Regions from separate parts of the Pseudomonas sp. TH39(2020) genome, predicted to be linked through region 2. Evidence: predicted binding sites of a transcription regulator. Region 2 holds the regulator's gene; each other region holds the start of a gene.
The links. The regulator sigma-54, encoded in region 2, starts transcription at its own class of promoters, with help from an activator protein. The targets are predictions, from matches to a motif close to ANTGGCATNNANNTTGCTNT.

Region 1 (9,873 bases), on a different contig from region 2:
ATGCAGACCGAGGAACTTGCTCTGATCCGGCACGGCGGTCGCGAGGCCGCTGATTGGCAAGGTCGACGTGTTGGAAGCAATCACCGCATCCGGACCAACGACCTTTTGCGCCGCCGAAGAGACGCTGGCTTTCAAATCGCGATCTTCAAACACCGCTTCAATGATCAGATCACAACCGGCCAGGTCGGCATCGCTGTCAGTGGGGTGAATTCGCGCCAGCGTTGCATCGCGCTGATCGGCACTCAATTGGCCACGAGCAACCTTCTTGTCCAGCAGCGCCGCCGAATGAGCCTTGCCCTTCTGTGCGGCCGCAAGATTGATGTCCTTGAGCACCACCTCGATGCCGGCTGACGCGCTGACAAAGGCGATTCCGGCGCCCATCATGCCTGCGCCCAGCACGCCCACACGATGCGTCACGTAAGGTACAAAGCCTTGGGGCCGCGAGCCGCCGGCATTGATTTCGTTGAGCTGGAACCAGAACGTGCCGATCAGGTTTTTCGACACCTGGCCGGTGGTCAATTCGGTGAAGTAACGGGTTTCGATCAAGTGCGCGGTGTCGAAATCCACCTGTGCACCTTCCACCGCGGCGCAGAGAATTTTCTCTGGCGCGGGCAGGCAGCCCTGGGTTTTGCTGCGCAGGATCGACGGCGCGATGGCCAGCATTTGCGCGACTTTCGGGTTCGACGGCGTGCCACCCGGAATCCGGTAACCCTTCACATCCCAGCGCTGCACAACCGAAGGATTGGCGATAATCCAGGCGCGAGCCTTGGCCAGCAGTTCATCACGATCCGCCGCCAACTCATCAATCAAACCTGCCCGCAACGCCTGCTGCGGCCGGACTTTCTTGCCCTCGAGCAGGTACGGCAAGGCTTTTTCAATACCGAGCATCCGCACCATGCGCACCACCCCGCCGCCGCCCGGCAACAGGCCGAGGGTCACTTCCGGCAGGCCGAGTTGCACCGAAGAATCGTCCAGCGCAACCCGGTGATGGCACGCCAGGCAGATTTCCCAACCGCCGCCCAACGCGGCGCCGTTGATCGCGGCGACCACCGGTTTGCCGAGGGTTTCCAGGGTGCGCAGCTGCCCTTTGAGTGTCAGCACCATGTCGTAAAAGGCTTTGGCTTCGGGCTTGCCGACCTTGATCAGTTCATTGAGGTCGCCGCCGGCGAAAAAGGTTTTCTTGGCCGAGGTGATGATCACGCCAGCGAGGGTGTCTTTGTCGGCAACGAGTCTGGCAACACACCCGGCCATGGCTTCGCGGTAAACCGCGTTCATGGTGTTGGCGCTCTGGCCCGGCATGTCGATGGTCAGGACGACGATCTTGTCCTGACCTTTTTCGTAACGAATGGCTTCAGTCATGGAAGGTTTCCTTGAAGTCGGAGCTCAGAGGCGTTCGATGATGGTGGCAATGCCCATGCCGCCGCCGACACACAGCGTCGCGAGGCCATAGCGCAGGCGCCGGGTTTCCAGTTCATCGAGCAGCGTGCCGAGGATCGCGCAGCCAGTGGCACCCAGCGGGTGGCCCATGGCGATGGAGCCGCCGTTGACGTTGACCTTGTCCGGGTCGATCGCCATGTCCTTGATGAATTTCAGCACCACCGAGGCGAAAGCTTCATTGACCTCGAACAAGTCAATGTCTTCAATCCGTAGCCCGGCCTTGGCCAGTGCCTTGCGAGTGGCCGGCGCGGGGCCGGTGAGCATGATGGTCGGGTCGGTGCTGGTGATGGCGGTGGCGACGATCCGCGCCCGCGGTTGCAACCCTAGCGCCCGACCCTTGGCTTCGGAGCCGATCAGCATCAGCGCCGCGCCATCGACGATCCCGGAACTGTTACCCGCCGAGTGCACATGGTTGATCCGCTCGACATGGCTGTAGACCCGAAGCGCGGTGGCATCGAAGCCCATTTGCCCGATCATCTCGAAGCTCGGCTTGAGCTTGCCCAAGCCTTCCATGGTCGATCCGGCGCGGATGAATTCATCGTGATCGAGCAGGATGATGCCGTTCTGGTCCTGCACCGGCACCAGCGATTTGTTGAACGAACCGTCAGTCCTTGCCCGCGCTGCCTTTTGCTGAGAGTGCAGCGCATAGGCATCGACGTCCTGACGGCTAAAGCCTTCGATCGTGGCGATCAGGTCAGCGCCCACGCCTTGAGGGGCAAAATGGCTGTGAAAACTGGTTTCCGGGTCATGTGCCCAGGCGCCGCCATCGCTGCCCATCGGCACGCGAGACATAGACTCGACGCCGCCGACCACCACCAGGTCTTCGAAGCCGGAACGCACCTTCATCGCGCCGAGGTTCACCGCCTCCAACCCCGAGGCGCAGAAGCGGTTGATCTGCAAACCCGCCACGCTGACGTCCCAATCCGCCACTTGGGTCGCGGTTTTGGCGATGTCGGAACCCTGGTCGCCGATGGGCGTCACGCAGCCCAGTACCACATCGTCGACCTGACTGGTATCGAGAGACGTGCGCTGTTGCAGCGCCGTGAGCAGCCCGGCGACCAGGTTCACCGGTTTGACGCTGTGCAAGGCGCCATTTGCCTTGCCTTTGCCGCGGGGCGTGCGTAACGCGTCGAAAATCAAAGCTTGGGTCATGACGTCCTCGAACCTGGGCGGGGGTGTAAATGCAGAGTCTCCACTCTTAGGCCCGGCGGCCGTGGATTCAATGACCGCAGCGCTCACTGACGTTGACGGTCACGCTCAGACGGACGGTAGGCAACCACCGGATTAACCGTTTCGCGACACCAAGCTGTCTAGCAAACGGGCGCCCAAGAAGCTGGCAATAGGCCTCATGCCTTTTTAAGAGCAATTTATGTGAAGTCCATACGAAATGGATCTAAACCAAGCGTGACGCGGGCTCTAAGGTGAACTTGTACGAAGTTGTCGTCGGGTTTTGCCGAGGCGCTCGTCAAACAGGAAGTGCAACGCTCTGCCGTCATGGAGAAATGCAGGCAGGCATCAGGAAATAACAATAAAGGCGGTCAAGCCATGTTCAAACAATCGAAAGTACGTCAAGCCGGGCTCATTCTTTTCGCCACTACGCTGTTGTTGATTTTGCCGAACCTGACCAAGGTGATCGGCTAGTCGGTCAATAAAAAATACGGCGCCAGGGTTTATCGCCCTCTAAAAATGTGACTGGCTCGCTACCCGGGCCAGCGTGGGTGTGCCACCCTTTGCGGCACTACCACGACATGGACGGCGATCATTTGAAAACGCTCATTCTTTTCGGGGCCTTGCTGCTCAGCACGCCTCTGTCTGCCGCACAGCTGAACCTCGAGCTGGGCGCGAGCAGTCGCACCTGGCAAACCGAGGAGTTGCTCAAGCATCCTCAGGTTCAGACCCTCACGATCAGCAACGACGTTTCCTACAAACGGGACATGAGCTATCGCGCTGTTCCGTTGGCTGCGTTGTTGACGGGCATCAAGCCTGAAGACCATTTACAGGCAGTAGCCCTGGATGGTTTTGCCGCAGAACTGTCAGCCGCGCCGTTGCTCAACACCCAGGGTGCGCGCGCATGGTTGGCGATTGAAGAACCCGACAAGCCGTGGCCACCGCTGTCGGAAGGCAAACCCGGCGCCGGGCCGTTCTATCTGGTCTGGACCGATCCACAGGCGAGCGACATCAGCCCCGAGCAATGGCCCTTTCAAGTGGCGAGCATCAAGCGCATGGCACCAGTGGCCGAGCGCTTCCCTACCCTGCTGCCTGATCCGGCGTTGAAGGCTGACGATCCGGTGAACAAGGGCTTTGCGCTGTTTCAGAAAAATTGCCTGGCGTGTCATCGATTGAACGGCGCCGGGGATGCGCAGTTTGGGCCGGACCTGAATATTCCGTTTAACCCGACCGAGTACTTCGGCGCGGATTTCCTCAAACGCTACATTCGTGATCCGCAGAGCTTGCGCCAGTGGCCTCAGGCGAAGATGCCCGGGTTTTCGGCGACGGTGCTGCCGGACGGGGATCTGGAGAGGTTGGTGGGGTATTTGAAGCATATGGCGGGGCGCAAAGTTAAACCCTGACACTACCCCCCTGTGGGAGCGAGCCTGCTCGCGATGGCGCCTGTTCAGTCAGAACTGCTGCGACTGACACACCGCTATCGCGAGCAGGCTCGCTCCCACAGGGGATTTGTGGTGTTCCGGATTATTGCTGTTGGACGGAGATAATCGGCATCGGCGTCGGCGAAACAAACACCTTCGCATGCATCTGCTCGCAACCACCACCACGCCGCATGCCACGCACCGGGCAGGCATCCAGGTAATCCAGGCCCACCGCCAGTTTCAGATGACGCTCAGGCCGCGCCAATTCATTGGTCACGTCGAAGCTGTACCAGGCGTCATCGAGCCAGGCTTCCGCCCAGGCGTGACTGGCCAGGTGTTCGCTGTTTTCGCTGTACAAATAGCCCGACACATAACGCGACGGAATGCCCAGGCTGCGAGCGCAGGCGAGAAACGCGTGGGTGTGGTCCTGACAAACGCCCGAACGCCCGGCGAAGGCCTGGGCGGCGCTGGTGTCCACTTCGGTGGAGCCCGGCGTGTAGGTCATGTGCTGGTTCAGGCCATGCATCAAGTCGATCAGCGCCGTGCGATCCCGGCGCTGCTTGCATTCTTTCTCGGCGAACGCACGCAGGGCTTCGTCGGCTTCGGTCAGGCGCGTGAAACGCAGGAACGGCAGCGCCGACTGGCTTTCATGTTCCGCCTCGCGTAATTCGTCGATGTCCACCTGGCCTCGGGCGCCGATGATGATCGCCTCGTGTGGCTCGTCCAGGGTCAGCACGTGCAGGATGTTGCCGAACGGATCGAGTTGCGCGCGCACCGGGCGCGGCAAGTCGAGCTGCCAGCTGAGCACGTGCTGGCGCTCGCTGTCGTGGGGTGTCAGTCGCAGGTACTGGATGCTCGCCCGCACCTGATCTTCGTAGTGATAGGTGGTCTCGTGGCTAATGGAAAGTCTCATGCAGCCTCCAGGTAGGAACTGTGTATGGCGTTACCCAACTGGCGCACCAGCGGGATGAACTCGGTCAGCCAGGCGTGCAGGCCTTCGTCGAGAATTTCGGTGATGCCGGTGTAGCGCAGGCGTGCGTCCATTTCCGCTGCCAGGCGTTGCGCGGGACGACCGTTGGCCCCCGGCAACTGGGCAAGGATCTGGTCGATTTCTTCGGTACAGGCACGCAATGAACGCGGAACGTCAGCGCGCAGCAACAGCAACTCGGCCACATGCCGGGCGCCGGGCGCATCGCGGTAGATCTCGGTGTAGGCCTCGAACGAGGACAACGCCCGCAGCAAAGCACTCCACTGGTAATACGCATGAGCGGTGCCATCACTGACCGCCTCGGCCTGATCGCCAGCCATTTCGTAGCGGGCGTCGAGCAGGCGCAACGTGTTGTCGGCCCTTTCGATAAACGTCCCCAGACGAATGAAGCGGAACGCATCGTTACGCATGATCGTGCCGTAGGACGCGCCGCGAAACAGGTGGGAACGTTCCTTGATCCACTCGCAGAATCGGCTCATGCCGTAGCGACTCAAGCCCTGATCGGCAATCCCGCGGATTTCCAGCCAAGTGGCATTGATGTTTTCCCACATGTCGGCGGTGATTCGCCCACGCACTGCATGGGCACTGGCCCGCGCGGCGCCGAGGCAGCTGTAGATGCTTGCCGGGTTGGCCGCGTCCAGGGCGAAGAAATGCAGCAGCCGTTCGGCGTGCAATTCGCCGTGGCGCTCCAGGTAATCGTCCAGGGTGCCGGTGATCAGCAACGGCATGGCGAGTTCGTGCAGACCGTCACCACGGCCATCCTGTGGCATCAGCGACAGCGAATAACTGATGTCGAGCATCCGCGCGAGGTTTTCCGCCCGCTCCAGGTAACGCGACATCCAATACAAATCCGAGGCAGTTCTACTTAACATGGCAGGCTTCCTTCAATCCTCGACCACCCAGGTGTCCTTGGTTCCACCGCCCTGGGATGAATTCACCACCAGAGAGCCTTCGCGCAGGGCAACACGGGTCAAACCGCCGGGCACAACCCGGGTTTCGCGGCCAGACAATACAAACGGACGCAGGTCGATGTGGCGTGGAGCGATGCCGTTTTCGACAAAGGTCGGACAGGTCGACAGGGACAACGTCGGTTGCGCGATGTACGCATGGGGCTTGGCTTTGATCCGCGCGCGGAAAGACTCGATTTCCGCCGCCGTCGCCGCCGGCCCCACCAGCATTCCGTAACCGCCGGAGCCCTGGGTTTCCTTGACCACCAGTTCCGGAAGATTGGCCAGTACGTGGGACAATTCGGAGGAATTACGACACTGCCACGTCGGCACATTCTTCAGAATCGGCTCTTCATCCAGGTAGAAACGGATCATGTCCGTGACGAATGGATACACCGACTTGTCGTCCGCGACTCCGGTACCGATGGCATTCGCCAGCACGACATTGCCGGAGCGGTACGACGACAGCAGCCCTGGAACGCCGAGCATCGAGTCCGGGTTGAACGCCAGCGGATCGAGGAATGCATCGTCGAGGCGACGGTAGATCACGTCGACGGCTTTCGGCCCGTCCGTGGTGCGCATGAACACCTTGTCATCCCGCACGAACAGGTCCGCGCCTTCTACCAGTTCAACGCCCATTTCCCGCGCCAGAAACGCATGTTCAAAGAACGCGCTGTTGAAACGACCCGGCGTCAGTACCACCACGCTCGGGTTATCGATCGGGCTGGAGCTTTTCAGGGTGTCGAGCAACAGGTTCGGATAGTGGTCGATAGGGGCAATGCGCTGGGCCGCGAACAACTCGGGGAACAACCGCATCATCATCTTGCGGTCTTCGAGCATGTAGCTGACGCCGCTCGGTGTACGAAGGTTGTCTTCAAGCACGTAGTACGTGCCGTCGCCATCGCGCACCAGATCGACACCGGAGATGTGGGAATAGATATCGCGGTGCAGATCCAGCCCTTGCATCGCCAACTGGTATTGCTCGTTGGCCAGCACCTGCTCGGCCGGGATGATGCCGGCCTTGATAATGCGCTGCTCGTGATAGAGGTCGGCGAGGAACATGTTCAACGCCTTTACCCGCTGAATGCAGCCGCGCTCGACCACTCGCCATTCACTGGCGGGGATGCTGCGGGGGATGGTGTCGAAGGGAATCAGGCGCTCTGTCCCTTGCTCATCACCATAGAGCGTGAATGTAATCCCGGCGCGATGAAATAACAGATCGGCCTCGCGTCGCCGTTGTGCCAAAAGCTCGTCAGGCGTTTCGGCCAGCCAACGGGCAAACTCCCGATAATGCGGGCGGACCTGGCCGCCGGCATCGTACATCTCATCAAAATAGGTGCGGATCATGCCGTACTCCTTGTCACCCGGACATCTGGGCTTCGCAAAGCCCGTGCCATCGGCATAAACGCTTTTATATCAATCAGTTGGATAATCGCACTGCACGCACCGCACCAATCCTGTGCGGTAAATGCCCCCACCTGATCGCCCCCGCTTCATTGCGAAGCAATGTTGTCGCCTATCAGCAGCATAGCCAGAGTTGATTTCACTGCCCGGGAGTGGATGCGGATAATCCGCGCATTCTCTGAAAATCTTGACGAACTTCCCTTTAGCCGCCGGTTTAGGCGGCTTTTTTTTGCATTTTTGAAACGTTATGAATCAAAAACACGATCAAGAGATCGCAGCCTCGTTTCACCTGTAGGAGCTGTCGAGTGAAACGAGGCTGCGATCTCTTGATCTTTTCTACCCCCACAAACGAAAACGGCCAACCCGAAGGTCAGCCGTTGCTGAGTGTTGTCACTGTTCATAAGTTATGCGAGTCGCCCTCGTACCTCCTGCTTGACGCCCCATCCTTCGATGATGCCGCCCAAAGGCTCGACCACCGCCTCGAAATCCTGCTCAAAATCGCCGATGCCGTCATAAGTGGCGTACATCACTTTGCTCAGTTCCAGGTACCACGCGCCGTCGTCGCGCACGCTGATTTGTGCATTCAAGGATTCACCGCAGTAATGCCCTGCCGCCCTGCGCGCCCGCTCCTCGTCCGGAAAAATGGCGTAGAACTCGATGGGATGGAATCGTGAAAAGTCGAAGCCGCCTTCTTTCATGCGGCGCAAGACGCTGGTGCTGATGTCTTCTTGATAGGCTGTGCTCATGAAACGTCCCCCTCAGACCGATGGATAGACTTTCCGTATTCCCGGCACTCGCAACCGAATGGGGCGAGCGATGCGGCAACAACGTTGCCGGTGGGAAGCAAGCATGTAGCTGACAAGACCAGACCTTAGCGATCCGTTCGCTGATCTCGATTGCAGAGTAGCCTCAAGATAGAGCCGCTGCCAAGGCCTGGTTAGGAATGTGACAGGAGATGTTCAGATTGGCGTGATGCTGAGGATTTCAATGCTGTTCTGGGTTTTCAGACTTTTGACAGTCGGATCATCGGCGCGCCCTTCCAGATCGTTGAGGTCCAGTTCGGCAGCCACAGGCAGACGCCGGGCGCGAATAAGTTTCGCGGCTTGCTCGTTGTTCGGGCACTCCTCGCTCTCGAACACCTCGTCAACTTGCTCACCGTGATCATCAACGAAAGTGACTTTCCACTTTTGCATCAGGTGCCTCCTCGATAAAACCCATGGATGGGTTTACATGTATCTCGACATTCTTCCCCGGCCAATCGTTCAACCGGACTTTCTATAAGTGAAGCATGAAAAAAGGGCCATCTGCGGTGTGTTTTCACACAACCTGAGAGGGCCCTTTCTGGCTTGCTCGATATCAGTCGTTGCTAGGCTTGTTCACAGCCTGCAGGACGTATTGCGGCATGGCGAACGCGCCGATGTGGATTTCCGGGTTGTAGTAGCGGGTGATGATGCCGCTGCCGGCGAAGCGCTGCTGCAAGGTTTCGCGGGACAATTTGCGATAGGCGGTATTGGTCGCGCCCCAGGCGAAGGTCATGGCGCCGCCGATGTAGGTCGGCACAGCTGCCTGATAGAAGTGCCAGTCCGGGAACAGGCTGCGCAGGCGCCCGGCGGTGGTTTTGACTTCTTCGATTTGCATGAACGGCGTGCCGTTCTGGGTCACCAGGATGCCGCCTTCGTTCAGGCAGCGACGGCAGGCCTGGTAGAAGTTTTCCGAGAACAGCACTTCGCCCGGGCCGATCGGGTCGGTGGAATCGGAAATGATCACGTCGAATTTTTCGGTGGTGGTGGCGACGAAACGCATGCCGTCGTCGATCACCAGGTCCAGGCGTGGATCAGCGAACGCACCCTTGGAGTGGTTCGGCAGGAATTCCTTGCACATGTCGACCACGGTGCCGTCGATCTCGACCATGGTGATGTGCTCGATGCTGCGGTGCTTGGCCACTTCACGCAGCATGCCGCCGTCGCCGCCACCGATGATCAGCACACGCTTGGCGGTGCCATGCGCCAGGATCGGCACGTGGGTCAACATCTCGTGGTAGATGAATTCGTCGGCTTCGGTGGTCTGGATCACGCCGTCCAGCGCCATGACGCGGCCCATGCGCGGGTTTTCGAAAATCACCAGGTGCTGGTGTTCGGTGCGCACTTCGTGCAGCAGTTTTTCCATGCGAAAACGCTGGCCGTAGCCTTCGTAGAGGGTTTCCAGATACTCGCTGGTCGGGGTGTCGCTCATGGGAAGTGCTCCGATGAATGCGGGTGGCAACGGACGGTTACCCGCCCATGATGGCCAATCGATCAGCTCGATTGCCCCGGGAAAGGCGCGAATTCTACGTTGCTGAACATGACAGGTCGAACCTTCGTCTGTCGGGTAGGCATAGAACAGTGTGGGAGCGAGCCTGCTCGCGATAAACGATAACGCGGTTTACAGGGAAACCGAGGCGTCTGCATCGCGAGCAGGCTCGCTCCCACAGGGGAAAGGTGTCGGCTTTGGGTGCGTATTCAGATTCGGA
Region 2 (9,873 bases):
GCGCGCAGGGCCGCCTTGATGCGGCAAACGCCGCGTACCTGTGAGCCAACTATGCTGAGCAAAAAGATTCGCAAATTCCTGGTGTTCGGTTGCATCGCAGCGATATTCGCGGCGGTCGGCTACTGGAACATCAGCCCGGAACGCTTCCTCGATCAGCCGGTGGCAAAGATCGATGAAACCGCGATCGACTATTACGCGATCAACGCCCACAGCGTGCAATACCTGCCGGACGGCAAACTGCAATACGAAATGACGTCCGACAAGGTTGAACACCTGAAAGCCACCGAAGTGACGCTGTTGACCAATCCCGACCTGAACATGTTCCGCGGCACCGAGTTTCCGTGGCACGTCCAGAGCGAGCACGGCGAAGTGAATCCCGACGGCACTCAGGTCGAACTGATTGACTCGGTGCGCATCACGCGCTTCGACGAGAAAAACCGCAAGACCCTGATTACCTCCACCCGCATGACAGTGTTCCCGCAGCAGCAATATGCGCAGACCGAGCAACCCGTTAGAATCGACGGCGCTGGTGGTGTGTCGACTGGCAAGGGAATGAAAGCGTATTTGAAAGAAAGCAGGATACACCTGCTATCGAACGTAAGAGGACAGTATGAGGCTCGTTAAAACCCTCCCTATTTTGCTCGGTCTGAGCGCAGCACTGGGAAGCGTGAGCGCCTGGGCACTGCCGACCGATCAATCGCAGCCTATCCGCATTCAGGCCGACGATGCCCAGCTGGACGACAAGAATGGCGTTGCCACCTATAAAGGTGACGTGATCATCACTCAGGGCTCGATGATCGTTAAAGGCAACACCGTGACCATCACCCGCACGCCGACCGGCGACATCGACGTGGTGACTTCGGTGGGCAACCTCGCCTATTTCGAGCAACTGCAAACTGCAGGTGACACCAAACCCGTTCAGGGCTGGGGCGTGACCATCCAGTACCACGCAGCGCAAAACCGCGTCGTGCTGATCGATAAGGCAAAAGTTGTCGACAAGGACAACAACGTCACCCAAGGCGAGAAAATCGTCTACGACACGGTCAAGAAGCTTGCGAGCGCCGGTCGCGCCACGGGCAACAAGGTCACCGAGTCGCGTCCGCGCATCGACATGGTGATCCAGCCGAAGAAGAAAACCGACGAGCAAAAGGCCCAGTAATGGCAACTCTGAAAGCTCAGCATCTGGCCAAGAGCTACAAGAGCCGCCAGGTCGTGCGTGACGTCAGCCTGTCGATCGACAGCGGTCAGATCGTCGGCCTGCTGGGTCCCAACGGCGCCGGCAAGACCACCTGCTTTTACATGATTGTCGGCCTGGTGCAGGCCGATCAGGGCCGCGTACTGATTGACGACCTGGATGTCAGCCACCAGCCTATGCACGGTCGTGCGAAGGCCGGCATCGGCTATCTTCCGCAAGAAGCATCGATCTTCCGCAAACTCTCGGTAGCCGACAACATCATGGCGATCCTCGAGACCCGCAAGGAACTCGACAAGGCCGGTCGTCGCAAAGAGCTGGAAAGCCTGCTGCAGGAATTCCACATCAGCCACATCCGCGACAACCTCGGGATGAGCCTGTCCGGTGGCGAACGCCGCCGTGTGGAAATCGCCCGGGCACTGGCTACCAACCCGAAGTTCATCCTGCTCGACGAACCGTTCGCCGGCGTGGACCCGATTTCGGTGGGCGACATCAAGCAGATCATCTATCACCTCAAGGCCAAGGGCATTGGTGTGCTGATCACTGACCACAACGTCCGTGAAACCCTGGATATCTGCGAAACCGCCTACATCGTCAACGATGGCCAGCTGATCGCCGAAGGTGACTCTGCCACCATCCTGGCCAACGACCTGGTCAAGGAAGTGTATCTGGGCCATGAGTTCCGCCTGTAAGCACTGAGGTGTCTGGCTGGTTGCTCGGGCGCTTGTCTCGATAAAAAATCAACATTTTTTTATTGTTACAGCGCTCTAGGCAAACGCTGCAGTTTCGGGCATATAATTTGCTTATGTTTGGCGCTCCGGCGCCCTGTAGTGGATGGCGCATGTGCGCCGGCGAATAAGGTGTTAAGCCCCTGCCATGAAACCATCGCTAGTCTTGAGAATGGGCCAGCAGCTGACGATGACACCGCAGCTGCAACAGGCCATCCGCCTGCTCCAATTGTCGACCCTGGACCTGCAACAGGAAATCCAGGAGGCCCTGGAGTCCAATCCGATGCTCGAACGCCAGGAAGAAGGCGACGACTTCGATAACGCCGACCCCTTGGCCGACAAAGCCGAACAGCAACCTAACGCCGACATTCAGGAACCCTCCTACCAGGAAACCGCCCCGACGGTTGATAACCTCGAGGAAGGCGACTGGAACGAGCGCATCCCCAACGAACTGCCCGTCGATACCGCGTGGGAAGACGTCTACCAGACCAGCGCCAGCAGCCTGCCGAGCAACGATGACGACGAGTGGGACTTCACCACCCGGACATCGGCCGGCGAAAGCCTGCAAAGCCACCTGCTGTGGCAACTGAACCTGGCCCCTATGTCCGACACCGATCGCCTGATCGCCGTGACCCTGATCGACTGCATCAACAATCAGGGCTACCTGGACGAAACCCTCGAGGAGATTCTCGAAGCCTTCGACCCGGAACTGGACATCGAACTGGACGAAATCGAAGCCGTCCTGCACCGCATCCAGCAATTCGAACCCGCTGGCATCGGCGCCCGCAACCTGGGCGAATGCCTGCTGCTGCAATTGCGCCAGTTGCCCGCCAAGACGCCTTGGCTGGTCGAGGCCAAACGCCTGGTCACCGATTACATCGACCTGCTCGGCAGCCGCGATTACAGCCAGCTGATGCGTCGCATGAAGCTCAAGGAAGATGAACTGCGCCAAGTAATTGAACTGGTGCAGAGCCTCAACCCGCGCCCAGGCTCGCAAATCGAGTCCAGCGAAGCCGAATACGTCGTTCCCGACGTGATCGTACGCAAGGACAACGAGCGCTGGCTGGTGGAGCTGAACCAGGAATCCGTGCCACGACTGCGGGTCAACGCTCAATACGCCGGTTTCGTGCGCCGCGCCGACACCAGCGCCGATAACACCTTCATGCGCAATCAGTTGCAAGAGGCCCGCTGGTTCATCAAGAGCCTGCAAAGCCGCAACGAAACCCTGATGAAAGTAGCCACTCAGATCGTCGAGCATCAGCGCGGCTTTCTTGAATACGGCGACGAAGCCATGAAACCGCTGGTCCTGCATGACATCGCCGAAGCGGTGGGCATGCACGAGTCGACGATTTCACGGGTGACCACGCAGAAATTCATGCATACCCCACGGGGCATATATGAACTGAAATACTTTTTCTCCAGCCACGTCAGCACCTCTGAGGGCGGTGAATGCTCGTCCACGGCGATCCGCGCGATCATCAAAAAACTGGTTGCCGCGGAAAATCAGAAAAAGCCGTTGAGTGACAGCAAGATCGCTGGTTTACTGGAGGCACAAGGCATTCAGGTGGCTCGCCGCACCGTCGCCAAGTACCGCGAATCTCTAGGGATCGCGCCTTCGAGCGAACGCAAGCGGTTGATGTAGAGCCACGCCACAGCGTTCCAGTGGCAGGCATTTCTGCCTGCCGCTTTATGCACTGGCAACGAAGGAGAAGCTGTATGCAAGTCAACATCAGTGGACACCAACTGGAAGTGACCGAACCTCTTCGCACCTACATCGGCGAAAAACTCGAACGATTAGAGAGGCATTTCGACAAGATCACCAACGTGCAGGTCACGATGACGGTCGAAAAGCTCAAGCAGAAAATCGAAGCCACGCTGCATATTCCCGGCAATGAAGTGGTCGCAAACGCGGAGCATACCGATATGTACGCGGCGATCGACGCACTGACCGACAAGCTGGATAAACAACTCAAAAAGCATAAGGAAAAGACCCAAAGCCTCCTCCAGGGCGCGACCGGTCGTTAACACTCCCAACCCATGATCCGACTTGAAAGCATCCTGACCCCCGGCCGTTCCCTCGTGAACGTGCCGGGCGGCAGTAAAAAGAAAGCCCTCGAGCAAATTGCCAACCTTATCCACAAAGAAGTGCCGGATCTGGAGATGCAAGATGTCTTCGAGGCTCTGATTGCCCGTGAAAAACTCGGCTCAACCGGTTTTGGCAACGGCATCGCCATTCCCCACTGCCGCCTGAAGGGCTGCACCTCGCCCATCAGCGCCCTGATGCACCTTGATGCACCCATTGATTTCGACGCCATCGACGGCGCCCCGGTTGACCTGCTGTTCGTTTTGCTGGTCCCGGAAGCCGCTACCGATGCGCACCTGGAGTTACTGCGCCAGATCGCCAGCATGCTCGACCGCAAGGAAGTGCGCGAAAAACTGCGCAGCGCCCCGAGCAATGAAGCCTTGTATCAGGTTGTCCTGGACGAGCAAAACGGTCATTAACCATGCGCTTGATCATCGTCAGTGGCCGCTCCGGCTCAGGTAAAAGTACCGCACTCGATGTTCTCGAGGACAACGGCTACTACTGCATCGACAACCTGCCCGCCGGTCTGCTGCCGGAACTGGCCGAACGCGCGTTAATTCACACCGAGCTGGCGCAACCGCTGGTTGCCGTATCGATTGATGCGCGTAACTTGCCGAGTCACTTGTCGCGGTTTCCCGAACTGCTGGAAGAAGTGCGCAGCCGGCATATCCAGTGTGATGTGCTTTATCTGGACGCCGACGAAGAAACCTTGCTCAAACGTTTCTCGGAAACCCGCCGTCGTCACCCGCTGAGCAATACCAATCGCTCGCTGGCCGAGGCCATCAACGATGAGACCGCCCTGCTCGGGCCGATTGCCGATCTCGCCGATCTCAAAGTAAACACCACCAATCTGAACCTGTATCAGCTGCGAGATACCATCAAGCTGCGCCTGCTGAACCAGCCGGAACCCGGCACGGCGTTCCTGGTGGAGTCTTTCGGCTTCAAGCGTGGAATGCCGGTGGACGCTGATCTGGTGTTCGATGTGCGCTGCCTGCCGAACCCTTACTGGAAGCCAGAGTTGCGCGATCAATCCGGGCTCGACCAACCGGTTGCCGAGTACCTGGCGGCACAGCCGGACGTCGAAGAGATGTTCCAGGACATCTCTACCTACTTGTTCAAGTGGCTACCCCGTTTTGCCGCCAGCAACCGCGCTTATGTCACCATTGCCATTGGCTGCACCGGCGGCCATCACCGCTCCGTCTACCTGACCGAACGTCTGGGCCAGGCCCTGCAAAAAGCCCTGAAGAACGTCCAGGTTCGCCACCGCGACCTCAGCTAAAGGATTCACACCGCGATGCCTGCTCTGGAAATTGAAATCATCAACAAGCTGGGCCTGCATGCCCGCGCTTCTGCAAAATTCGTTGGCGTCGCCGGTGAGTTCAAGGATTGCACGATCAGAGTAGGACGCACGCCGGAATCCACGGTCGACGGAAAAAGCATCATGGCAATGATGATGCTCGCTGCGGGCAAGGGCACCAAAATCCACCTGAGCACCGAAGGTGAACAGGCTGATGAGGCGCTGCAGGCATTGGTGAATTTGATCAATGACTACTTCGGCGAAGGCGAGTAACACCGCAGCCCTTTGTAGCAGCAGGCTTCGCCAGCGGCCACATAGTCCGCGCAGTCCTCTAGGCCAACGCCGTATCCATCACCATCATCAAGCAAAACCCGATCAGCAACCCAAAACTTGCAAGCTCGTCGTGATCATTGTCGCGCTCAATACGAGTCTTGGTCATCAGAAAATCCTTGCACCAGTTCCATGAGAGGAATCGAGGGCTGCAACTCGCAGGTCGCCAATTGCCAGGTGTAGCTCTGCCAGCGCTTGAGGCGGCACTTGCACAGAGAGAGGCGTTCCAGATCGCGCAACGGCCGCCAGGCCTGGTCCAGACAAAAGGCGCGCCACCCAACGATGGGTGGCGCGCCTTTTTGTGTAACGGTTAAGTGTTAGCTGCCGGCTACCGTCATCCGCTCGATCAGCACCGAACCTGTACGAATATTGCTGCGCAGTTCCAGGTCATTACCGACGGCAACGATCTGTTTGAACATGTCACGCATGTTGCCGGCGATGGTCACTTCCTGGACCGCAAACTGGATTTCGCCATTCTCGACCCAGTACCCCGCCGCGCCACGGGAGTAATCGCCAGTGACCATGTTCAGGCCCTGGCCCATCAATTCAGTCACCAGCAGGCCGCGGCCCATGCGGCGCAGCAAGGCTGCCTGGTCTTCGTCGCCATGGGTGACGAACAGGTTGTGCACGCCGCCAGCGTTGGCGGTGCTCGGCATCCCGAGCTTCCGGCCGGAGTACGTGCCAAGAATGTACGAGACCAACTCGCCTTTTTCGACGAACGGTTTGGCGTAAGTCGCCAGGCCATCACCATCGAACGCCGAACTGCCCATGGCGCGCATCAGGTGCGGACGCTCATCGATGGTCAGCCATTCCGGGAACAGTTTCTGCCCCAGCGTGCCTTCGAGGAACGACGATTTGCGATACAGACTGCCGCCGGAAATCGCCGACAGGAAGCTGCCGAACAACCCGCCAGCCAGTTCCGCGGAAAACAGCACCGGCACTTCGCAGGTCGGCACCGGACGCGCGCCCAGACGGCTCGCCGCCCGTTGCGCGGCACGCTGGCCGATGCTCTCCGGAGATGCCAGCAAATTGCCCTGACGGTTCACGTCGTACCAGTAATCGCGCTGCATCTGGCCGTCGGCCTCGGCGATCATCACGCAGCTCAGGCTGTGCCGGGTCGACGCGTAACCGCCGATAAAACCGTGGCTGTTGCCGTAGACACGGCAGCCCTGATGGGTGCTGAGGGTGGTGCCATCGGCGTTCTTGATCCGGCTGTCGGTTGCAAACGCCGCCGCTTCACAGGCCAGGGCCTGCTCGATGGCTTGCTCCGGGGTGATGTCCCATTCGTGGAACAGGTCGAAATCCTGCAGATCCTTGGCCATCAGCGCGGCGTCTGCCAAACCCGAAGCTTCGTCTTCAGACGTGTGCTTGGCGATGGCCAGTGCGGCGGCGACGGTTTCGCGAATCGCCTCCGGACCGCTGGCGGACGTGCTGGCCGAGCCCTTGCGCTGGCCGACGTACAAGGTGATGCCAAAGCCCTGATCGCGGTTGAATTCGACGGTTTCGACTTCACGCTGACGCACCGAGGTCGACAGGCCCTGCTCCAGGGACACCGCCACTTCACAGGCACTGGCGCCCTGGCGCTTGGCTTCAGCGATGATCTGCTCGACTTGTTCTTGCAGTGCCGGCAACGCTTGTGGGCCGACGCTTTCAACTGCACTCATGCTGTTCTCCACTCAAATTCTGCTTTCGGCTAGGGCCTTCGAGCGACCGGGCCGGACAAGCGGCCCCCGACTGGTTATCATGGCGGCGTTTCTTTGCGGACGGCCACCATGGTTGATTCTTACGACGACTCCCTCGATACGGGAGAAAAAAGCAAATCCCAGGTTAAACGCGAGCTTCATGCTCTGGTTGACCTTGGCGAGCGCCTTACAACGCTCAAGCCTGACTTGCTGGCAAAACTGCCGTTGACCGACGCTATGCGCCGGGCCCTGGCTGATGCGCCCAAGCACACCGCGAATATCGCGCGTAAACGGCACCTTATGTTCATCGGCAAACTGATGCGCGATCAGGACACTGACGCCATTCTGACTCTGCTCGATCAACTCGATGCCTCCACCCGGCAGTACAACGAACGTTTCCATGGCCTGGAACGCTGGCGCGATCGCTTGATCGCGGGCGACGATGCGGTCCTGGAGAAGTTCGTGGTCGACTACCCGGAGGCTGATCGTCAGCAATTGCGCTCCCTGATCCGTCAGGCCCAGCACGAACTGGCGACCAACAAGCCACCGGCATCGAGCCGTAAAATCTTCAAGTACATCCGTGAGCTGGACGAGACTCAACGCGGTCTGCGTTAAGTCCCTTCTCGGGTGAGTCGCCACGCGGCTCACCCGAAGCTCCATCCCTTAAGATCCTGTGCCACCCACAGTGATCGCATCGATTTTCAGCGTTGGCTGGCCGACACCCACCGGCACCGACTGCCCATCCTTACCACACGTCCCGACGCCGCTGTCCAGCGCCAGATCGTTACCGACCATCGACACCTTGCTCATCGCTTCCGGGCCGTTGCCGATCAATGTCGCACCTTTGACCGGGGCAGTGATTTTGCCGTCTTCGATCAGGTACGCCTCGCTGGTGGAGAACACGAATTTGCCGCTGGTAATGTCCACCTGACCGCCGCCGAGGTTGGCGCAGTAGATGCCGCGCTTCACCGAGGCGATGATTTCTGCAGGGTCGCTTTCGCCCGCCAGCATGTAGGTGTTGGTCATGCGCGGCATTGGCAGGTGCGCGTAGGATTCACGACGACCGTTACCGGTACGGGCCACGCCCATTAGACGGGCGTTGAGTTTGTCCTGCATGTAGCCTTTGAGTACGCCGTTTTCGATCAGCGTCGTGCACTCGGTCGGGGTGCCTTCATCATCGACGCTCAGGGAACCGCGACGACCGGCCAGCGTGCCGTCATCGACGATGGTGCAAAGCTTGGACGCAACCATCTCGCCCATGCGCCCGCTGTAGGCCGAACTGCCCTTGCGGTTGAAGTCGCCTTCCAGACCGTGGCCGACCGCTTCGTGCAGCAACACGCCGGACCAGCCCGAACCCAGCACCACCGGCAACGTACCGGCCGGCGCAGGAATGGCTTCCAGATTCACCAACGCCTGACGCAGCGCTTCACGGGCGTAGCTCATGGCGCGGTCGTCGCTGAGGAAATAACGGTAATCGGTACGACCGCCACCGCCATGACCACCGCGCTCACGGCGACCGTTCTGTTCGACGATCACGCTGACGTTAAAGCGCACCAACGGCCGTACATCGGCGGCCAGGCCACCGTCGGTGGAAGCCACGAGGATTCGTTCCCAGACGCCAGCCATGCTCACGGTGACTTGCTGGATACGCGGGTCGAGGGCGCGAGTCGCGACGTCGATACGCTTGAGCAGTTCGACCTTCTCGGCACGGGTCATGACTTCCAACGGGTTGTCCGGCCCGTACAACTGGGCGGCATCCTGGGTCGTGAAGGCTTGCACCGTGCCGTTCTGACCGGCGCGGGAGATCGAACGCGCCGCACGGGCCGCGGCGCCGAGGGCTTCGAGAGTAATGGCATTGCTGTAGGCAAAACCGGTTTTCTCACCCGATTGCGCTCGCACGCCAACACCTTGGTCGAGATTGAAGCTGCCTTCCTTGACGATCCCGTCTTCCAGCGCCCAGGACTCGGAAATCTGCCCCTGGAAATACAGGTCGGCAGCATCGATGCCCGGACCGGCCAGATCGCCGAGCACACCTTGCAGGCTCTCGATTGTTACGCCGCCGGGCGCCAGGAGGTGTTCACTGACTGAGGACAACAACTCGCTCATATGCTTTACGCCTTAAATTCATCGTTCTGAGGCAGGTCGCCGGGCGCCCTGCGAGAAAAAGCGCCGGTGACTGGACACCGGCATCCGCGCCCTGATGGACGCCTGTTCGCTGCTATCGCGTTCGGCCAGCAGCACGGCCTCGCCTTGATCCTGTTGCGCCAGCACACGTCCCCACGGGTCGATAATCGCGGCATGGCCAAAGGTTTCTCGCGGCCCCGGATGCGTCCCACCCTGGGCAGCCGCGAGCACATAACATTGAGTTTCGATGGCCCGCGCGCGAATCAACACCTCCCAATGCGCCGCGCCGGTCACCGCGGTAAAGGCCGACGGCGCGGTAATCAACTCCGCCCCGGCAGCGCGTAATTCGCTGTACAGCTCCGGGAAGCGCAGGTCGTAACACACCGTCAGCCCGACTCGACCGACGGGCGTGTCCGCCACGACTACCCCACTGCCAT
Region 3 (9,873 bases), on a different contig from region 2:
TCGGTGCAACAGCCTTGGCCGCTGGCGCCACAACCGATGCGCTGGCGCCGGACGCGGTGCCCACTTCAGTGAACTTGCCCTTGCCGTGCAATTCGTCGAGCAGCGATTCAAACTCGTGATCGGAGATCAGGTCGCTGCCAGCCGCCTTAGCGGTTGGCGCAGCCGGGGCCGGAGCCGCAGCAATGGCCGATTCCAGCGCGTCGACAGCAAAGTTACCCTTGCCGTGCAACTGATCGAGCAAAGCTTCGAACTCGTCGTCGGTGATATCGGAGCTGTCGCCTGCCGCTTTCGGGGCAGCCGGCGCCACTGGCGCCGGGGCTACCGCATCAACGGCGAACTGGCCTTTACCGTGCAGCTGATCGAGCAACGACTCGAACTCGGCATCGGTAATTTCGTCGCTGGCCGCTGCATTGCTGCTCGGCGCTGGCACAGCTGCCGGGGCTTCTGCCTGAGCCTTGACGGCGTTCAGTGAGTCCAGCAGTTGTTCGAATTCGTTATCGGTGATGTCACCCGATTCGCTCTCGGCGGCAGGTTCTTCCACCACCTCGGCGACCGGTGCGGCGTCTTCAGTTTGCGGCTCGGCCAGACGGGCCAGTGCCGCAAGCAATTCAGGCGTGGCAGCCGTGATCGGGCTGCGCTCGCGGACTTCGGTGAACATGCCGTTCACCGCATCCAGCGCTTCGAGAACCACGTCCATCAGTTCCGAGTCGACGCGACGTTCACCCTTGCGCAGGATGTCGAACACGTTCTCGGCGATGTGACAGCACTCCACCAGCTCGTTGAGCTGGAGGAAGCCGGCGCCTCCTTTTACAGTGTGAAAACCGCGAAAAATTGCATTGAGCAAGTCCGCATCATCGGGTCGGCTTTCAAGCTCGACCAGCTGTTCGGACAGTTGCTCTAGAATCTCGCCGGCCTCAACCAGGAAATCCTGAAGGATCTCTTCATCGGCGCCGAAGCTCATTAAGGGGGTGCTCCTAAAGGTCTAAAAACCTAAAAACCTAAAATCCAAGACTGGATAGCAAATCGTCCACATCGTCCTGACCGGACACAACGTCTTCTCTTTTATCGGCATGAATCTGCGGACCTTCACCCTGAGAGAGATGTTTTTGCGGATCTTTTTCTGCAAGCATCGCTTCACGGTCATGTTCGATGCCCGCAAAGCGGTCCACCTGACTGGCCATAAGCACGAGCTTGAGCAGGTTGCTTTCAACTTCGGTGACCAATTGGGTCACACGCTTGATCACCTGACCGGTGAGGTCCTGGTAATCCTGAGCGAGCAGAATGTCGTTGAGGTTGCTCGACACAACGCGATTGTCTTCGCTGCTGCGTGTCAGGAAACCGTCGACTCGCCGGGCCAGCTCGCGGAACTCTTCAGCCCCGACTTCGCGACGCATGAACCGTCCCCAATCGGTGCTCAAGGCCTGGGCTTCGTTGCTCAGGCCATTGACCAGCGGCGTGGCGTTTTCCACCAGGTCCATGGTGCGGTTGGCAGCAGCCTCGGTCAGCTTGACCACATAGCCCAGACGCTCGGTGGCGTCCGTGATCTGTGACACTTCCTCGGCTTGCGGCATGTTCGGGTCAATCTGGAAATTGACGATCGCGCTATGCAGCTCGCGAGTGAGCTTGCCCACTTCCTGATACAGGCCACGGTCACGGGTCTGATTGAGCTCATGGATCAGTTGCACAGCGTCGCCGAACCTGCCTTTTTCAAGGCTTTCGACCAGTTCGACCGCGTGTTTTTTCAGAGTCGATTCGAAATCGCCCTGTGAAGACTCGTTATGCTCCATAGCTCCCCCGTGGCGCAGTGGCTTCGCACATCAACCGATGCGTTCGAAAATCTTCTCGATTTTTTCTTTTAACGCCTGGGCCGTGAAGGGCTTGACCACATAGCCGTTAACTCCGGCCTGGGCTGCCTCGATGATCTGCTCGCGCTTGGCTTCAGCGGTCACCATCAGCACCGGCAGGTGCTTGAGCTTTTCATCGGCACGCACGTGGCGCAGCAGATCGATACCGGTCATGCCAGGCATGTTCCAGTCTGTTACCAGAAAGTCGATGCTGCCGCTGTTGAGAACCGGAATGGCAGTAGTGCCATCGTCAGCCTCGACCGTGTTGGTGAACCCAAGGTCACGCAACAGGTTTTTAATGATCCGCCGCATCGTTGAGAAGTCATCAACGATGAGGATTTTCATGTTCTTGTCCAATTCGACCTCCAAGCAGTCTTAAACGCGCCCAGCACCTGGACGCGCCATTTCAATCAATCCGGCAAAGCACTCAATGACTGTCTGGAGCACAACAGATCGGGACCGGTACGGTTCAACACCCCACCAGCCGCGTTCGCAGTGTCCCCACACTGCCTTCAGCGCGCTCGCCACTCCCCCAAACGCCCCCGCAAACGGGCCGCGCACTGGCTGTGTAACTGGCTGACCCGAGATTCGCTAACCCCCAGGACCTCACCGATTTCCTTGAGATTCAACTCTTCGTCGTAGTACAGCGCCAACACCAGTCGCTCACGCTCCGGCAAATTGGCAATCGCGTCCGCCAGCGCCGCCTGGAAGCGTCCATCTTCCAGATCGCGTGACGGCTCGAGATGAGCACTGGCGCCACCCTCGTGCAGCCCTTCGTGTTCGCCGTCCTGCAACAGATCGTCGAAACTGAATAAGCGGCTGCCCAGGGTGTCGTTCAAAATCCCGTAATAATCGTCGAGACTCAATTGGAGTTCGGCCGCAACCTCGTGATCTTTAGCGTCACGGCCGGTTTTAGCTTCAATCGAGCGAATGGCGTCGCTGACCATCCGGGTATTGCGGTGGACCGAACGTGGCGCCCAGTCCCCCTTGCGTACTTCATCGAGCATCGCGCCACGGATTCGTATGCCCGCGTACGTCTCGAAACTCGCGCCTTTGCTGGCGTCGTATTTGGTCGACACTTCAAGCAGGCCGATCATCCCGGCCTGGATCAGGTCTTCAACCTGGACACTGGCCGGCAGACGCGCCAGCAAGTGGTAAGCAATGCGTTTAACCAGTGGCGCGTAACGCTCGATCAGCTCGTACTGCGCGTCACGTGCCGACTTCTTGTAGAGGTTGTAGCCACTGGCTGTCATAGCACCGGTCCTGCCGTTTGTTGCACGAGGCGCTCGACGAAAAACTCCAGGTGCCCACGCGGGTTGGCAGGTAGCGGCCAGGTATCGACCTTCTGTGCAATCGCCTTGAACGCCAGTGAGCACTTGGAACGCGGGAAGGCTTCGTAAACGGCGCGCTGCTTCTGCACAGCCTTGCGCACGCTTTCGTCGTAAGGCACCGCGCCGACGTATTGTAAGGCGACGTCAAGGAAGCGATCCGTGACCTTGGTCAACTTGGCGAACAGGTTGCGCCCTTCCTGCGGACTCTGGGCCATGTTGGCCAGGACGCGGAAGCGGTTCATGCCGTAATCGCGGTTCAGCAGTTTGATCAGTGCGTAGGCATCGGTGATCGAAGTCGGCTCGTCGCAGACCACCAGCAAGACTTCTTGCGCTGCGCGGACGAAACTGACGACCGATTCACCAATGCCCGCCGCGGTGTCGATCACCAGCACGTCGAGGTTGTCGCCGATATCGCTGAACGCCTGGATCAGGCCGGCGTGTTGAGCCGGGCTCAAATGAACCATGCTCTGTGTGCCGGACGCGGCCGGGACGATGCGAATGCCGCCAGGGCCTTGCAACAGAACGTCGCGCAGCTCGCAGCGGCCTTCGATCACGTCGGCCAAAGTACGTTTGGGTGTCAGCCCCAACAGAACGTCGACGTTCGCCAGCCCCAGATCGGCGTCCAACAGCATGACGCGCCGGCCGAGCTCAGCTAGAGCCAGGGACAAGTTCACTGACACGTTAGTTTTCCCGACGCCACCTTTGCCGCCGGTCACCGCGATCACCTGTACGGGATGCATGCTGCCCATGAATTTTCTTTACCTTGTCTTACTTAGACGGAGGCCACATTACTGGCTGCGCGTTCATTAACTGAACAATGCATGGCAGACCATCGATGTAGGTACAAAAACTGTTCATTAATACCTCAGCCGACCTGCTTGGTCGGGCTGTGGTAAATATCAGCGAACATATCAGCCATGGCTTCTTCGCTGGGTTCTTCTTGCATTTGCACGCTTACGGCGCGACTGACCAACTGATGACGACGCGGTAGATGCAAATCATCCGGAATCCGCGGGCCATCGGTCAGGTAGGCCACCGGCAACTCATGACTGATGGCCAGGCTCAACACCTCGCCCAGACTTGCCGTTTCATCCAGTTTAGTCAGGATGCAGCCAGCGAGCCCGCAGCGTTTGTAACTGTGATAAGCGGCCGTTAGAACCTGTTTCTGGCTGGTGGTTGCCAAAACCAGGTAATTTTTCGATTTGATGCCACGACCGGCCAGGCTTTCTAGCTGCATGCGCAGTGCCGGATCGCTGGCCTGAAGGCCCGCGGTATCGATCAGCACCACGCGTTTGCGCAACAAAGGCTCCAGCGCCTGCACCAGCGACTGGCCCGGATCGACATGCGTCACCGACACATTGAGGATCCGGCCCAACGTCTTGAGTTGTTCCTGAGCACCAATACGGTAGCTGTCCATGCTGACCAGCGCGATATTTTGCGCGCCGTACTTGAGCACGTAACGGGCCGCGAGTTTGGCCAGGGTGGTGGTCTTGCCCATGCCGGCGGGGCCGACCATGGCAATCACGCCACCCTCTTCCAGAGGCTCGACTTCCGGTGTGGCGATCATTCGCGCCAGGTGCGCCAGCAACATGCGCCAGGCCTGACGAGGTTCTTCAATATCGGTAATCAGCGCCAGCAAATCGCGCGACAACGGGCCGGACAGACCGATGCGTTGCAGGCGACGCCAAAGATTGGCCTGGGCCGGGCGGCTGCCTTGCAGCTGATTCCAGGCCAGGGAGCCGAGTTGCACTTCCATCAGTTCGCGCAGGCTGTTGAGCTCGAAACGCATCGAGTCGAACGCCCGTGGGTCGACGCCACCGGTGGCAGGTGCCGCGGCCGGTGCAGGACGACGGGGTTCGGTGTAGGTCGGCTCGATCAGCGGCTCGGCGGCAGTCAGTGGCAGGCCGGCGAACAATTGGCGATTGGTGGACTTATCGCTCTCGCCATCGCTGCGCAGGCTCAGTTCGGCCTGGGCGGTGACGATCCGCGATTGGGTCTTGCGCAGCTCGTCTTCGAGTTCCATGTTCGGAACGCGCGGAGCCAGCGCCGACAACTTGTAATCCAGGGCAGCCGTCAGCTCGACACCACCGGCGATCCGGCGGTTGCCAATGATGGCGGCATCAGCGCCCAGCTCATCACGAACCAGTTTCATGGCCTGACGCATATCGGCGGCGAAAAAACGCTTAACTTGCATAAACCACTACCTCAGCCGTTGGGCCCTACTGTCGCAACGATGGTCACTTGCTTGTTGTCAGGAATTTCCTGGTAAGCCAACACATGCAAACCCGGGACTGCCAATCGGCCGAATCGCGACAGCATCGCGCGAACCGGACCGGCTACCAGCAGAATCACCGGTTGACCTTGCATTTCCTGACGCTGCGCCGCATCGATCAACGAGCGTTGCAGTTTCTCAGCCATGCTTGGCTCCAGCAAAACGCCCTCTTCCGAGCCTTGTCCTGCCTTCTGAAGACTATTGAGCAATATTTGTTCCAACCTTGGCTCCAGAGTGATTACTGGTAGCTCGGAGTCAGTCCCTACAATGCTTTGGACGATTGCGCGGGATACGCCGACGCGCACCGCGGCCACCAGCGCGGCAGTATCTTGACTCTTGCTGGCATTGTTTGCGATGGCTTCGGCAATGCTGCGAATGTCCCGTACTGGCACCTGTTCGGCCAGCAACGCCTGCAATACTTTGAGCAGCTGCGACAGGGAGACCACGCCAGGCACCAGCTCTTCGGCCAGTTTTGGCGAGCTTTTGGCCAGCAATTGCATGAGTTGCTGCACTTCTTCGTGGCCGATCAACTCGCTCGAGTGCTTGTACAAAATCTGGTTCAAGTGGGTTGCCACTACCGTACTGGCATCGACCACGGTGTAACCGAGGGATTGAGCCTGGGCACGCTGGCTGATTTCGATCCAGACCGCCTCCAGACCGAAAGCCGGATCTTTGGCGGTAATGCCGTTGAGCGTGCCGTAGACCTGCCCCGGGTTGATCGCCAGTTCGCGATCCGGGTAAATCTCCGCTTCGGCCAGGATCACCCCCATCAGGGTCAGGCGATAGGCACTGGGCGCCAGGTCGAGGTTGTCACGGATGTGCACGGTCGGCATCAGGAAGCCCAGATCCTGGGACAGCTTCTTGCGCACGCCCTTGATCCGCGCCAGCAACTGACCACCCTGATTGCGGTCCACCAGCGGAATCAGCCGGTAGCCGACTTCCAGGCCGATCATGTCGATCGGAGTGACGTCGTCCCAGCCAAGCTCTTTGGTTTCCTGAGCGCGAGCCGGCGATGGCAACAGCTCCTGCTGACGCTTGACCTCTTGCAAGGCCTGAACCTTGACCACGTTCTGCTTCTTCCAGAACAGGTACGCGCCGCCAGCTGCCAGGGCTGCCATGCTGAGAAAGGAGAAATGCGGCATGCCGGGCACCAGGCCCATCACTGCCATCAAACCCGCCGCCACGGCCAACGCTTTGGGCGAGGCGAACATCTGGCGATTGATCTGCTTGCCCATGTCTTCCGAACCGGAAGCACGGGTCACCATGATCGCTGCAGCTGTAGATAAAAGCAGTGATGGCAATTGCGCCACCAAACCGTCACCGATGGTCAACAGCGCGTAAACCCGGCCGGCGTCGCCGAAGGTCATGCCGTGCTGGAAGATACCCACCGCCATGCCGCCGATCAGGTTGATGAAGAGAATCAGCAGACCGGCAATGGCGTCACCGCGAACGAACTTGCTGGCACCGTCCATGGAACCGTAGAACTCGGCTTCCTGGGCGACTTCCATCCGGCGCAGCTTGGCCTGGTTCTGGTCGATCAGGCCGGCGTTCAAGTCGGCGTCGATCGCCATTTGTTTACCGGGCATCGCATCGAGGGTGAAACGCGCGCTCACCTCGGAAATCCGTCCGGCACCCTTTGTCACTACAACGAAGTTGATGATCATCAAAATCGCGAAGACGACGATACCGACCACGTAGTTACCGCCGATCACCACCTCGCCGAAGGCCTGGATCACCTTACCGGCAGCGGCATGGCCATCCTGACCGTGGAGCATCACCACGCGCGTGGAGGCCACGTTCAGCGCGAGTCGCAACAGGGTCGCCACCAGCAGAATGGTCGGGAACACCGCAAAGTCCAGCGGCCGCAAGGCGTAGACGCACACCAGCAGCACGACGATCGACAAGGCAATGTTGAACGTGAAGAACACGTCCAGCAGGAACGGCGGAACCGGCAACATCATCATCGCCAGCATGACCAGCAGCAACAACGGCACACCCAGATTGCCTCGACTTAAGTCGGCAACGTTTGTGCGAGCACTGTTGAATAACTGAGAGCGATCCACCGGTTTTCCCCGTCCCTTAAAGCAAACTTTTTGACGCCTGAAGCAGGCGCAGAGCGGCTACTGCAAGAAGCCTTCCAACTTTTGCCGAGGCGGGGAATAGAGGGGTGTATTGAGCTTTGTAGCAGCTGTCGAGCCTGCGAGACTGCGTCCGAGAACGAAGTTCTCGCAAAGGTTTACGACTGCTGCGCAGCCGGACGCAGCCTCGCAGGCTCGACAGCTGCTACACGCGTCTCTCTCAGGAATCGCGCCGCAGGTCGGGCGGAATCGGCAGGTCGTCCTTGAGCGGATCCGGGCGTTTACCCTTGCCGGCGCGGTGCTGGCGGATCTGGTAGACGTAAGCGAGCACCTGGGCGACGGCAAGGTAGAGCCCGCCAGGGATTTCCTGATCAAGTTCGGTGGAGTAGTAGATCGAACGCGCCAGTGCTGGCGACTCAAGCAGCAGCACTTCGTTGGCCACAGCGATTTCACGGATTTTCAAGGCCAGGAAGTCGCTGCCCTTGGCGATCAGCATCGGCGCCCCACCCTTGTCCGGATCGTACTTGAGCGCTACGGCGTAGTGAGTCGGGTTGGTGATCACCACATCGGCGTCGGGGATTGCCGCCATCATCCGGCGCTGGGACATGTCGCGCTGCAGCTGGCGAATCCGCTGTTTGACCTCCGGGCGCCCCTCCTGATCCTTATGCTCGTCGCGTATTTCCTGCTTGGTCATCAGCAGTTTCTTGTGGCTCTCCCAGAGCTGCACCGGCACGTCCACCGCGGCGATGATGATTAGCCCACAGGACATCCATAACGTACTCCAGCCCACTACCTGCAGGCAGTGAATGACGGCCAGCTCCAAAGGTTCGTGGGCGATGCGTATCAGGTCATCGATGTCTGACGATAACACCTGCAGGGCCACCGCCAGGATGATCAAAAACTTCGCAAACGCCTTAAGCAGCTCCGCCACCGCCTTGAACGAAAACATCCGCTTGAGGCCGGCGGCAGGGTTCATCCGACTGAACTTCGGTGCCAGGGAACCCGCTGCGAATAGCCATCCACCCAGGGAGATTGGCCCGATCAACGCGGCCAGCACCAGGGTGATCATGATCGGCTGAATCGCCAGCAAGGCTGTCAGCCCTGAACTCAACAGGTAAGTGCTCATGGAGCGCTGATCGAGAATGACTTCACGGGACAGGGAGAAATTCTGCCGCATCAATTCCATCAAGTCTTGCGCCAGCGCCCCGCCGAAAATCAGCAGCGCACCGGAACCCGCCAGCATGATCGCCAGCGTGTTGAGCTCTTTTGAACGCGCGATCTCGCCTTTCTCGCGAGAGTCCTTCTTGCGCTTCTCCGTGGGGTCTTCTGTTTTGTCCTGACCGCTTTCGCTCTCAGCCATGACTCAGCGCGCCCGTGCCAGTTCGCGTAACAACTGCAAGGCCTCGGAGGCCAGCGGTTGATACTGATTGATAATGTCCGCCAGCCCGACCCAGACAATGAACAGCCCGAGCACCAAGGTCAGCGGGAAGCCGATGGAGAAGATGTTCAGCTGTGGCGCCGCCCGGGTCATGATGCCAAAGGCGATGTTGACCACCAGCAACGCAGTGATCGCCGGCAACACCAGCAACAGCGCGGCCCCGAGGACCCAACCGAGTTTGCCGGCCAGCTCCCAGTACTGATTGACCAAAAACCCGCTACCGACCGGCAGCGTAGTGAAGCTTTCGGTGAGGATTTCGAACACCACCAGATGGCCGTTCATGGACAGGAACAACAGCGTCACCAGCATGGTGAAGAACTGCCCGATCACCGCCACCGAGACGCCGTTGGTAGGGTCGACCATCGAAGCGAAACCCATGCCCATCTGAATGGAGACGATCTGCCCCGCGACCACAAAGGCCTGGAAGAACAGCTGCAAGGAGAAACCCAGCACTGCACCGACGAGGATCTGCTCGGCGATCAGCAGCAGCCCGCTCAAGTCCAGCGCATTGACCGGCGGCATCGGCGGCAACCCGGGGGCAATCACTACCGTGATCGCGAGGGCAAAATAAAGGCGCACTCGCTTGGGCACCAGAGTCGTCCCGAAAACCGGCATGACCATCAGCAAGGCACCGATACGAAACAGCGGCAGCATGAACGTCGCCACCCAGGTACTGATCTGGGTATCGGTCAGCTGGAGCAGCGACATGGTTTAGCCGATGACCTGAGGAATACTGCCGTACAACTGCAGGATGTATTCCATAAAGGTCTGCACCAGCCACGGACCGGCGACGATCAACGTCACCAGCATCACCAGCAGGCGCGGCAGGAAGCTCAGGGTCTGTTCGTTGATCTGCGTAGCGGCCTGAAACATCGCCACCAACAGACCCACGAGCAAACTCGGAATCACC

Region 1: JFU47_RS26260 (circularly permuted type 2 ATP-grasp protein) is a predicted target of sigma-54. The motif match lies at 7,339-7,358, and genes of this name have one in related genera.
Region 3: flhA (flagellar biosynthesis protein FlhA) is a predicted target of sigma-54. The motif match lies at 7,529-7,548, and genes of this name have one in related genera.

The regions. Positions count from the first base shown of each region.
Region 1 is NZ_JAEKFF010000007.1:1,265,623-1,275,495, reverse strand. It holds gene JFU47_RS26285 (3-hydroxyacyl-CoA dehydrogenase NAD-binding domain-containing protein) at 1-1,359, opposite strand, end outside; gene JFU47_RS26280 (acetyl-CoA C-acetyltransferase) at 1,384-2,589, opposite strand; gene JFU47_RS26275 (c-type cytochrome) at 3,186-4,007, shown strand; gene JFU47_RS26270 (transglutaminase family protein) at 4,129-4,938, opposite strand; gene JFU47_RS26265 (alpha-E domain-containing protein) at 4,935-5,885, opposite strand; gene JFU47_RS26260 (circularly permuted type 2 ATP-grasp protein) at 5,898-7,307, opposite strand; gene JFU47_RS26255 (ribonuclease E inhibitor RraB) at 7,769-8,110, opposite strand; gene JFU47_RS26250 (hypothetical protein) at 8,324-8,557, opposite strand; gene speE (polyamine aminopropyltransferase) at 8,721-9,596, opposite strand; gene JFU47_RS26240 (PLDc N-terminal domain-containing protein) at 9,863-9,873, opposite strand, start outside.
Region 2 is NZ_JAEKFF010000006.1:1,105,740-1,115,612, forward strand. It holds gene JFU47_RS13080 (KdsC family phosphatase) at 1-44, shown strand, start outside; gene lptC (LPS export ABC transporter periplasmic protein LptC) at 52-624, shown strand; gene lptA (lipopolysaccharide transport periplasmic protein LptA) at 611-1,159, shown strand; gene lptB (LPS export ABC transporter ATP-binding protein) at 1,159-1,884, shown strand; gene JFU47_RS13100 (RNA polymerase factor sigma-54) at 2,069-3,562, shown strand; gene hpf (ribosome hibernation-promoting factor, HPF/YfiA family) at 3,637-3,945, shown strand; gene ptsN (PTS IIA-like nitrogen regulatory protein PtsN) at 3,958-4,422, shown strand; gene rapZ (RNase adapter RapZ) at 4,425-5,282, shown strand; gene JFU47_RS13120 (HPr family phosphocarrier protein) at 5,298-5,573, shown strand; partial or broken gene JFU47_RS13125 (FagA protein) at 5,720-5,905, opposite strand; gene pmbA (metalloprotease PmbA) at 5,948-7,294, opposite strand; gene yjgA (ribosome biogenesis factor YjgA) at 7,403-7,927, shown strand; gene tldD (metalloprotease TldD) at 7,976-9,418, opposite strand; gene JFU47_RS13145 (carbon-nitrogen hydrolase family protein) at 9,437-9,873, opposite strand, start outside.
Region 3 is NZ_JAEKFF010000007.1:1,070,989-1,080,861, reverse strand. It holds gene JFU47_RS25380 (chemotaxis protein CheA) at 1-961, opposite strand, end outside; gene JFU47_RS25375 (protein phosphatase CheZ) at 999-1,787, opposite strand; gene JFU47_RS25370 (chemotaxis response regulator CheY) at 1,818-2,189, opposite strand; gene fliA (RNA polymerase sigma factor FliA) at 2,357-3,097, opposite strand; gene fleN (flagellar synthesis regulator FleN) at 3,094-3,924, opposite strand; gene flhF (flagellar biosynthesis protein FlhF) at 4,041-5,369, opposite strand; gene flhA (flagellar biosynthesis protein FlhA) at 5,381-7,510, opposite strand; gene flhB (flagellar biosynthesis protein FlhB) at 7,746-8,885, opposite strand; gene fliR (flagellar biosynthetic protein FliR) at 8,889-9,671, opposite strand; gene fliQ (flagellar biosynthesis protein FliQ) at 9,675-9,873, opposite strand, start outside.